DNA from 2 places in the Parapedobacter sp. genome. Region 2 is predicted to be linked to the other one. Evidence: riboswitches for the same ligand, from Rfam matches in the RefSeq annotation. Region 2 holds a riboswitch; the other holds the start of a gene.
What was found. Region 2 has a riboswitch for S-adenosylmethionine ahead of ACO1NT_RS00650 (O-acetylhomoserine aminocarboxypropyltransferase/cysteine synthase family protein). Riboswitches for the same ligand answer to the same signal wherever they lie in the genome.
Positions count from the first base shown of each region.

Region 1: another riboswitch for S-adenosylmethionine. It lies ahead of metE (5-methyltetrahydropteroyltriglutamate--homocysteine S-methyltransferase); the one in region 2 lies ahead of ACO1NT_RS00650 (O-acetylhomoserine aminocarboxypropyltransferase/cysteine synthase family protein).

Region 1 is NZ_JBMQOC010000026.1:41,394-46,998, forward strand. It holds gene ACO1NT_RS04435 (GNAT family N-acetyltransferase) at 1-16, shown strand, start outside; gene metE (5-methyltetrahydropteroyltriglutamate--homocysteine S-methyltransferase) at 70-2,391, opposite strand; SAM riboswitch class I at 2,499-2,615, opposite strand; gene ACO1NT_RS04445 (response regulator transcription factor) at 2,671-3,360, opposite strand; gene ACO1NT_RS04450 (ATP-binding protein) at 3,375-5,195, opposite strand; gene ACO1NT_RS04455 (hypothetical protein) at 5,316-5,605, shown strand, end outside.
Region 2 is NZ_JBMQOC010000006.1:21,318-26,922, reverse strand. It holds gene ACO1NT_RS00665 (sigma-54-dependent transcriptional regulator) at 1-1,154, shown strand, start outside; gene ACO1NT_RS00660 (hypothetical protein) at 1,157-1,342, opposite strand; gene ACO1NT_RS00655 (homoserine dehydrogenase) at 1,470-2,651, opposite strand; gene ACO1NT_RS00650 (O-acetylhomoserine aminocarboxypropyltransferase/cysteine synthase family protein) at 2,733-4,037, opposite strand; gene ACO1NT_RS00645 (hypothetical protein) at 4,080-4,235, shown strand; SAM riboswitch class I at 4,305-4,419, opposite strand; gene ACO1NT_RS00640 (glutamine synthetase III family protein) at 4,622-5,605, opposite strand, start outside.

The DNA.
Region 1 (5,605 bases), on a different contig from region 2:
AGCCCCATTGCATTAAAAAACCCCGCTGCCTGATAGCAACGGGGCTCGAAATAACATGGATGGATGTGGCTACACCGTTGCAGCCACGCCGCGTAGTGTCTTCGCAGCTTCAACCATGGATTCCAGCGCGGCTTTCGTTTCGGGCCAAGCGCGGGTTTTCAGGCCGCAGTCAGGGTTAACCCAAAGCTGTCCGGCAGGGATAACGGCTTTTGCTTTTTCAAGCAGTTTCACCATCTCTTCCTTGCTTGGTACGCGCGGTGAGTGGATGTCGTAAACACCGGGGCCTATGTCGTTCGGGTAGTTGAAGTCGGCAAAGGCATCGAGCAACTCCATCTGCGAACGCGATGTCTCGATGGTGATTACGTCGGCATCCATGGCAGCGATATGCTCGATGATGTCGTTGAACTCCGAGTAGCACATGTGGGTATGTATCTGCGTATCGTCTTCTACGTTTGAGGACGACACACGGAATGCACGCACGGCCCAATCGAGGTACGCCTTGTGGTCGGCCTTGCGGAGGGGCAGGCCCTCGCGGATAGCCGGCTCGTCGATCTGGATGATTTTGATACCGGCTTTTTCCAATGCCTGCACCTCATCCAAAATAGCCAGGGCAATTTGATAGGTGGTTTCAGACCGTGGCTGGTCATTGCGCACGAATGACCATTGCAAAATGGTCACCGGACCCGTAAGCATCCCTTTTACGGGGCGATTGGTAAGGGTTTGTGCGTAGGCTGACCAATAAACGGTCATGTCATTCGGACGGGAAACGTCACCATAGATAACGGGGGGTTTCACACAGCGTGAACCGTATGACTGTACCCAGCCATTTTTGGTGAAGGCATAGCCCGATAGTTGTTCGCCGAAGTATTCGACCATGTCGTTGCGCTCAAATTCGCCGTGTACCAGTACGTCGATGTCGAGGTCCTCTTGCAGGCGGATGGTCCGCTCGGTTTCTTCGGCGATAAGCTTGTCGTACTCCGCTTGGCTGATGGCTCCCTTTTTGAGGTCAGCACGCCATTTGCGCACGTCTCTGGTCTGCGGGAACGAGCCGATCGTGGTGGTGGCAAAGGCAGGCAGGTTGAACTTCGCCTGTTGCTTGGTCTTACGGTCGGCAAAGGGGCTGGTCCGCTTGGCATCGTCGTCTGTAATATTCTTTACACGCGTTTTCACATCGTCGCGATGGATGAGTGCAGAGGTGCGGCGGCTTTGTTGAGCAGCTTTGTTGGCCTCGAAGCGCGAAGTAACGGCGCTGTCCGCATCGCCGGTCGCCAGCGCGGCCAGGTCGGTCACCTCGGTAAGCTTTTGCTTGGCAAAAGCGAGCCAGTTTTTAACTTCCGCCGGAAGCGATTGTTCGTTGGTTTCCAGATCGAGGTCGAACGGGACGTGCAGCAGCGAGCTGGATGGTGCAACCCATACGCGGTCGGCACCTAATGCATCAACAGCCTGTTTGATTTTTTTGAGGGACGCCTCGTAGTCGTTTTTCCAGATGTTGCGGCCATCCACCACACCGAGCGAAAGGGTAAGGCCGGCAGGTACGCTGCCCAAAAGCTCGTCGAGCTGGTTTTCACCACGTACGAGGTCGATGTGCAATGCCTGTACGGGTAGGTTCAATGCCGTTCCTGCATTCTCGCGCAGCGATTCGAAGTAAGTGGCCACAACGAGTTTGGTGCCTTTTGCGGCAGCGGCGAGGCGGCTGTAAACCGTTTGGTAAAGTGCGCGGGTTTTGTCGTCGATGTCCAATGCGAGGAAAGGCTCGTCAAACTGCACCCACTCGGCACCTGCCGCGGCGAGCTTGCCCAATATTTCTTCATAAACGGGCAGCAGGCGGTCAATAAGGTCGATCCGATCGAAGCCGGCTTCTTTTTCTTTACCCAGCAATAGGTAGGTGATGGGGCCCAGTAGCACCGGCTTGGTGGTGATGCCCAATTGCTTGGCTTCGTTAAATTCATTTACTACCTTCTCGGAAGTGAGGCTGAACTGCTGGTCCTTCACAAACTCCGGCACGATGTAGTGGTAATTGGTGTCGAACCATTTGGTCATTTCCATGGCGGTTACGTCGAGTCCACCCTGCTGGAAACCACGTGCCATGGCGAAATATAAGTCGAGGTTGTAAGAAGAGGCACCTTCAACGGTGAAGCCTGCGTAGCGGGCGGGGATGGCACCTACGGTAAGCGTGAGGTCCAGCACCTGATCATAGAACGAAAAATCGTTGGAAGGGATGAGGGCGATGCCGGCCTCCTGTTGGGTTTTCCAATTTCCTTCGCGAATGGTGCGCGCGGCCTCCAGCAACTCCTGCTGGTTAATCTTTTTTGCCCAGTAGGCTTCGTTGGCCTTTTTCAGCTCCCGAAGGGCACCGATACGCGGGTAACCCAAATTGTTGGTTTTTAACATGATATTGTATAAATAAATGAATGTACAACGCAAAAACCTCCTTCCACTGTGGAATGAGAAGTCTTTTCTGGATGCTTTGGGGAGACGGCACAAGGGTCAGTTGTGTCTGCTTATTTTTCCCTACCCCCGCTTTTTAGTGGGGGAGAGTAGAATTTAGCACCTTGTCTGTAGACAGGTTGCTAAGGCTTCACAGGGTCCATTCCCTCTGCCTTTCTCCATAAGCGGCCGCTAAGGTCGGGATAAATTATGGAAACCACAAATATTTTTACAGATGGTCTACTAACTTACTAGGAGTTTATATCCCTTGCCGTGCACGTTGACGATTTCCACGTTGGAGTCGTCGCGCAGGTACTTGCGCAATTTACTCAGGAAGACATCCATGCTGCGTCCGTTGAAGTAGTTGTCGTCGTGCCAGATTTTCAACAAAGCTTCCTCGCGCGTCAACACGTCGTTTTTCTTAATGCAGAGCAGGCGGAGCAATTCAGCTTCTTTGGTTGATAGTTTTTGCTGTTGTTCCCCATAGCTGATTTGTTGCGACACGTAGTCGAAATGGTATTTCCCGATGTCGAATTGGTCGGCATATGTTTCTTCCTGTTTCTCACGCGTCGCCCGCTTGAGCAAGGCCTGGATGCGCAACAGGAGTTCTTCCACGCGAAACGGTTTGGTAATATAATCGTCGCCCCCTAGTCCGAAGGCCTCGGTTTTGTCTTCCATCATTCCTTTGGCCGTAGCGAAGATGATGGGTATGTCTGTGTTGGTTTTGCGTATTTCTTTGCCTAGTGTGAAGCCATCCTTGCGTGGCATCATCACGTCGAGTATGCAAAGGTCGAAAGTCTCTTTATTGAATTGTCGCAGCGCTTCGTCGCCATCCTTGCAGAGCGTAACTTCGAATTTGCCCTTCAGTTCCAGGTAATCTTTCAAGATATCGCCCAGGTTGGGGTCGTCTTCAGCCAGTAGAATCTTTTGCATAATGGTGGGTCTCCCTATCGTTCGAGCGGTAATGTAATTTCAAATGTGGTGCCTTTGTCTTTTTCGCTCCGTACATGTATTTTCCCATCCAAACGCTTTACGATATCGTTGACATAGCTAAGCCCCAGGCCGAAGCCTTTTACGTCGTGGCGGTTTCCGGTTGGGATACGGTAGAATTGGTCGAAGATCTTCGACAGTTGGTCGCGGCTCATGCCGATGCCTTTATCGGCCACCGTAATGTGTATGTGCTTGCCGTTGCTTTTGGTCCTGATGATGATATCTGGATTTTCGTTACTGTATTTTATGGCATTGTCCAAGAGGTTGAACAGCACATTGGACAGGTGTAGCTCGTCGCCCGATACAACGGCCTCTGTCGCGTCGAGGTGCGTGTTTACCTTGGCTCCATGTTTAAGCAGCTGCAGCTCCATGCTATCCACCACAGCCTGTGCCAAGTCGTTGATATCTACGGGCCGGTGTTCCAGCTTTAGGTTGTCTTTCTCGAGGCGGGCAATATTGAGTACGCGCTCGATGTGGTTGCCCAAGCGTACGTTTTCATCGTAGATAATGTTGGCCAGTCGAGTGGCGCGCTGTTGGTCGGCCGCGATTTCCGCGTCTCTGAGTGATTCGCTGGCAATCATGATGGTGGCTACCGGCGTCTTGAACTCGTGCGTCATATTATTGATGAAGTCTGTCTTCATCTCCGATATTTTTTTCTGGCGGAGCATGGTGAAAATGGTGTAGGTAAAGCTTCCGACCAATACCAGCAACAGCGTCACCGACGAAAATAGCATCACGGTCATGTTTCCCATCAACAGGTTGTCTTTGTTCGGGAAATATACCGCAAGGCGGCCAGACGAATTGTGGTTATCCGCCCGGAAGAGCTCGGTGGTGTATAGACTCTGCGGATCCGCTTCTTCTGCCTCCGACAAGTTGGCGAAAGATGCATAAAGCGTGGTGTTGCGGTCTTTGATTATCAAATCGAATGGCGACTCGATGTCTCTGACAACCAGTTCTTTTTCGAGTTCTGACCGGATGTACCCCACGTTGATGCGCTCACTGAGGGGACGCTTGTATAGCTCCATCTCCGCCTCAAAACCCTGTACCATCATGGGATTCTTGCCACTTATGATGGCAATGGTGTCCATCAACGTGTTAGCTTGCAATAACTGCAGTTCCCGTTCCTTGCGGGCAATCTCACGATCCATCTTGAGGTCTTGCCGGGGGGGAAATGCCTTTATAGCGTATTTGAGCCGCGTGGTGTTGAACTCATCAGGTCCCATCGGGATGAAGTAGCGCACACTGTCGTCTTTTGCCTTAATGGTTGGTACCCTTCGGGTGGCGGCGAGTCCGATGGAGTTGTCGTTCCGCTGGAATCCATTGTCTATGACAATGTTTGACTGATAGCTTACCGATACGAGGTTCTGATGAAATGGATTATTGATGTACGTTTCATAAAAATCGTTATTTTCAATGGGTATAACGATGGGGAATTTTTGATTCAGTTCCTCCTCCTGCTTTAGGAATGCCAAGCGCAATTCTGCTTGTTTTTGGCGCAGCTGTTCGATTTCCGTTTTCAGCCGGAGCTGTTCTTCGAGCTTTCGTTGCTCACGCTCGGCCCTTTCCTTGTTTTTGCGTTGCGCAGCGGCAAGTTGCATCACTTCGCGCTTCTCCGCCTTGGAGGCCACCGCATTGAGTGCGGCTTTTACAGATTCATCAAAAAGCTGGGCTTTCAGCACGTAGGATTGGCGGATGAAAAAATATTGCATGGCTACCACCCCCAAAAGGGCCAAGGTCATCAAGCCGATGATCAGTCCAATGCTTTTTTTGTGCTTCATTCCTTACAAAAATACACAAGCTGCGCAGCAAACGGTAGCTTTTAACAAATTTTAACATGGTGCATTACGCGCGGAGCGGTTATTTTTCGCTACTTTTGAATGTACCAATTTACTAGGGTTATGAACAGGCTCTGTATTTTTTTAATCGTTCTTTTTAGTTCGCCTGCGATTGGGCTGGCCCAACAAGAGCGCGATGGTAACGATAGTTTACGTTTGGAAAAGCCCGAAGCCCAGGTGTTGGTGGGCCCCGTGCGCTCGAAGCGGCAGCTTCAGCGCCCCGGCGAGCGGATGTTCGACACCTCTCCGATGCCGAACGTATACCAGGGTGACTATGCGATAGCCATGCCGAACGCATACCAAGGCGACAATTGTGTGCCCATGCCCAATGTTTACCAAGGCAAACCTGCTGA
Region 2 (5,605 bases):
CAGCCGTCGAAGCGAGTAAAAAAGGCGCTTACGATTTCATTTCCAAACCGCCCGACCTGAACCGGTTGCTGATTACGGTACGCAATGCGCTCGAACGCGGTACATTGGTTACGGAGACCAAGGTGCTGAAGCGGAAAGTCAGCAAAACACGCGATATATTGGGTGACTCTGAAGCTATCCTACGCATCAAGGAAACCATTGAACGGGTGGCACCTACCGACGCCCGTGTGCTGATTACCGGCGCCAATGGGAGTGGCAAAGAACTGGTGGCCAGATGGCTCCACGAGAAGTCGGCCCGTGCCGAAGCCCCCCTGATTGAAGTGAACTGCGCGGCCATACCTTCCGAACTGATCGAGAGCGAGCTGTTCGGACACGAAAAGGGGTCGTTTACATCGGCCATCAAGCAACGCATCGGTAAATTCGAGCAGGCCGATAACGGCACACTGTTTCTGGACGAAATCGGTGATATGAGCCTGTCGGCCCAAGCGAAGGTGCTTCGGGCACTGCAGGAAAACAAGGTGACGCGCGTAGGCGGTGAAAAGGAAATCAGTGTGAATGTGCGTGTTATTGCGGCCACGAATAAAGATTTGCTCAAAGAAATCGACGCTGGTAATTTCCGGATGGACCTCTACCACCGCCTGAGTGTGATCATTATCCATGTGCCGCCATTGGTAGAACGGAAAGCGGATATCCCTGTGCTCGCGAAACAGTTTTGCGATGAAGTCTGCGGGGAGTATAATATGCCCGTAAAGAAAATCACCGACGAGGCGATGGAGGCACTGAAGGGGTTGCCATGGACAGGCAATATCCGTGAGCTGCGCAACATGGTGGAGCGGTTGATCATCTTAAGCGACAAAGCGATTACCGATAAAGATGTACGTGCATTTGCCAACCCAAGCGCAGCAACGACGGTCATGGAAAACAGTGAACCCACCCGGGTGGATCGGGAGCACCCCAGTACGGTAGGTCCCGTTGCCAATTATGACGATTTTCCGTCGTTCCAGGATTTCAAGGACCATACGGAAATGGAATTCATCAAGTATAAGCTGGAGAAGAATGGGTGGAATGTGTCCAAGACGGCCGATGAAATCGACATCCAGCGGAGTCACCTGTATAGCAAAATCGAGAAATTCGGATTGAAAAGGGAACCGTAAGCTTATTCGTTGAACTTACGGTACTGTTTCCTGATGAGAACGATGACGATAACGGCCAAAACAACAGCCGCCAGGGCAATATAACCATATGCCTCCCAAGGACTCTCCACAGCGGTTGTGTCGCTCTGCTGCACAACAGCCGGAACGCCAAACCATACGATAAACAAGGCATGGGTACTATGCATCATGCAATATAGTTTTAACGTACTACAATTTGTACAATATACTCATTATAATGCGCAAAAGGCACCAGATGTTTGGCCCCCGCCTGTTTTGTTACAAACGGATGATGAATCCCCGGCATATGATCTTGCATTATCCGATTTCTGCGATGAATACGCCATCGCGGTCTACCTCCGCCTTGTTTTCGAGGATATGGCGTAAGTTTACCTTGCCGATGACGTATTTGAAATCTTCGGCATAATAACGCTCGCTGATGGAAGTGAACCCCAGTTTTTCCACCACCTGCTCGTCGGTATAACGGAGATACACCTGAATTTCCCAATCGGTGCTATACCGTAACCCGCCGGCATCGATGTGCTTTTTGTATTCATACCGATACCCATAGCGCAAGGCGGCGATGTCTGAAAGCACGGCCGACCCGGTGGGGTGGCCACCGGCACCTTTCCCATAGAAAAATTGCTCGTCGGCAAAGGCCGCTTTAACCAATACGCCGTTGTATTCGTTTTCTACATTGTACAGGATATTGTCGGGCGTGACCAATTTGGGTAGCACGTACATGATAACCGCCTTATCGTTGATTTCCCGCGCGGTCGGGACGAGTTTCAACCGGCGGTTCTTCTCGTTCGCGAAGCGGATGTCGGGGGCACGGAGCTTGTCGATACCGATATTGAGGATGGCATCTGGCGAGATATAGAGCCCATAGGCGTGCGACGCGACGATAGCCAGCTTGAACTTCGGGTCGAACCCGCCCACATCCAGTGTAGGGTCCGTTTCGGCGAACCCGAGATCCTGCGCTTGCCGCAGGGCGGTGTCGTACGCAAGGTTTTCATTGAATATCTTGGAAAGGATGTAGTTTGAGGAGCCATTGAAAATACCCGAAACAGCGTGCAGCAGTTCGTTGTCGTAATACTCCTCCAGGTTCCGGATAATGGGGATGCTTCCGCATACGGCACCTTCATACAGCAGGCTCGTGCCATGCTGGTGTTGGATGTCTACCAGCTCCTTGAGATGGGTAGCAATCATTTTTTTATTGGCCGATACCACGTTCTTGCCTGCGCGTAGCGCACGGGCCACGATATCAAAGGCCGCATCGGCATCGTCTATCAGTTCGACGACCGTATTGATGTCCGGATCGTCCAATACCGCGTTCGCATCGGTGGTGAAAAGTTCAGCCGGCAGGCTGCGCTCCTTTTCGGGGTGTTTGATGACGAATTTCTTTACGGCCAGGTTGAGGTGCTTGGTGCGGATGATGTCATAGAGTCCTTGGCCTACCACGCCGAATCCGAAAATGCCCAAGGTCAGTTTGTTATCCATGCTTGCTGTTGCTGTTGATATGGTTTTGTTAATGTTGGGTTGGAAAAAATTCGCCGGACGGATCGTCCGGCGAAACAACCTTTATTTCACTTGCTCAAATGCTTGTTGCAGATCGCCCTTGATGTCGTCGATATGTTCGATGCCGACGGCTAACCGTAGTTCGCCCGGGAAAACACCGGCTTCTTTCTGCTCTTGTGCGGACAGTTGCTGGTGTGTGGTTGCCGCCGGGTGTATAACGAGGGTTTTGGTGTCGCCCACGTTTGCCAAGTGGCTGATCAGTTTCAAATTATCGATGAATGCGTCCGCTTTCTCGGCACCCCCCTTGATCGTAAAAGACAGCACGGCACCGAAACCATTTTTGAGGTATTTCTGTGCGCTGGCATGGTTGGGGTCACTTTTCAACCCGGGGTATTTCACCTTTTCCACCTGCGGGTGCTGCTCAAGCCACTTGGCCACCTCCAGTGTGTTGTCTACGTGGCGCTGCACGCGGAGCGAAAGCGTTTCCAGCCCTTGCAGTAACAGGAACGAATTGAATGGCGAGAGGGCCGGTCCGAAATCGCGCAGCCCTTCTACCCGCGCCCTGATGGCAAACTGGATATTGCCCAGCGGGCTATTCACGCCGAAAACATCGCTGAATACGAGTCCGTGGTAACCTTCCGACGGTTCACTGAACTGCTTGAATTTACCATTGCCCCAATTGTAATTGCCACCGTCTATGATGATGCCGGCGATGCTGTTACCATGGCCGCCAATCCATTTGGTCGCGGCAGCGACCACGACGTGTGCTCCGTGTTCCAATGGCTTGAACAGGTAGCCGCCGCATCCGAAGGTGTTGTCGACGATGAGGGGGAGGTCGTATTTTTTGGCGATCGCTGCGATGCGGTCGAAATCGGGGATGCTGAAGCTAGGGTTACCGATGGTTTCCACATAGATGGCCTTCGTCTTGTCGTCGATAGCTGCTTCGATATTTTCGGGGGTTTCGTTTTTCGCGAACCTCGCCTCAATGCCGAGCCGCTTGAACGATACCTTGAACTGGTTGTACGTACCGCCATACAGACTCGATCCGGTAACGAAATTGTCGCCACTTTCCAAGATGTTGGTCAATGCGATGAATTGCGCAGACTGCCCCGAAGCGACCGCCAGCCCGGCTACACCACCCTCAAGCGCCGCCATCCGCTTCTCGAAGACATCCGTTGTAGGGTTCATGATCCGGGTATAGATGTTGCCGAATTCCTTGAGCGCAAAAAGGTTTGCACCGTGTTCCGCACTGTTGAAAACGAACGAGGTGGTTTGATAGATCGGTACTGCGCGCGAGCCTGTGGTGGGGTCGGCTTCTTGCCCGGCGTGGACTTGCAGTGTTTCAAATTTCAGATTTTCATTAGCCATGATTCGATTATTTAATATACTTAATTTTTATGATAGATCAACGTGTTATGCGCAATCGGCTATGCCCTGCCCGGCTGCTTGTCCGTATTGCCACAGACCACAACCGACGGCAGTGCGGGTATCGGGATCAACAACGGCCAGTGCACCGCGTTGTCCCGCGACGCATTCGGGACAGCATGGCAACCGCATGCCGGGTGATACCTTCAACGGGTATGCCGGTCTGTCGGATAAGGATATTGGTTTCTGGATGCGTATTCATCGTCTTATCATTTATATGCTCCCGATCCATATCGATCGGGACAGGAATTGGCACCTTATCCACCGATTGCGGATGGTTGCCAGTGGGTCATCGAGCCAGTCTCTCGCCACTTCTTTATAAACCAAGACCCTGTTTGAAGAGGGGTTGATTTGTGCGTGTTTACACGCAACGGATGCAAATATAGGCCGAGCGGTCGGTTTGTGCAAATTTTTTGATAAAAAGCTCCCTGCGCCCGCTTGTAAATGAAAAAGCACCAAGCGCACCCCCGGCAGGGAGATTGTGCTTGGTGCGGTTTGCGTTTAAGGACCGTCGGTAGGGCGCGGACTTACCTAACGAACAGGAGTTCACGCAGTTTGGGTAACGGCCACTGGCGGTCATCCACGATCTGCTCCAGCTTGTTGAGGTGGTAACGGATTTTATCGAAATATGGTTTCACCTTTTCGTCGTATGCAATCGCTTTCTCGCGGGTGTCTTCGAGTACGTTTGCCTTTTTACGTTCCTGCCGCATCGCTTCGGCATCGACCAAAATGGTGTTGATGTGGTTCGAGATGCGTTCCACCAAGTTGGCCTGGGATCCGTAGGCATCGCCCGCCAATCCTAGGTCCTTTAGGCCCTTTATATTTGTTATGAGGGTGTTTTGGTAGGTGAATGCCGCCGGTGCGATGATGCTGGTTACTATTTCGCCGATGACCCGGGCCTCGATCTGGATCTTCTTGAAGTAATTTTCCAGCAGGATATCATGGCGGGCTTCACTTTCGCGGTGACTGAATATAGCCAGCTTTTCGAACATCGCTATGGACTTTTCGTTGATGTACACGTCCAGCGCTTTCGGCGTAGTTTTAATGTTCGAGAGTCCACGCTTGTGGGCTTCCTCTTCCCATTCTTGGCTATAGCCGTTGCCTTCAAATCGAATGGCTTTCGATTCTTTGATGTATTTGCGGACCACATTGAGCAGCGCGAGGTCTTTTTTCGTGCCTTTTTTGATCTGCTTGTCTACCTCGGCCTTGAAATCGATGAGTTGGTTGGCCACAATGGCGCTGAGTACGGTCATCGGACTGGCGCTGTTCGACGCCGATCCCACAGCCCGGAATTCGAATTTGTTGCCGGTGAATGCAAACGGTGACGTCCGGTTACGGTCCGTGTTGTCGAGCGTCAGTTGCGGTATTTTCGGAATGCCGTGCCATAGCAATGCTTCGTTTTTTACCTTTTTGGCTACCCTTGCCGTCTCCACCTCGTCAAGTACGGCGTTGAGCTGGCTCCCCAGGAAAATGGAAATGATGGCTGGCGGAGCTTCATTGGCGCCCAAGCG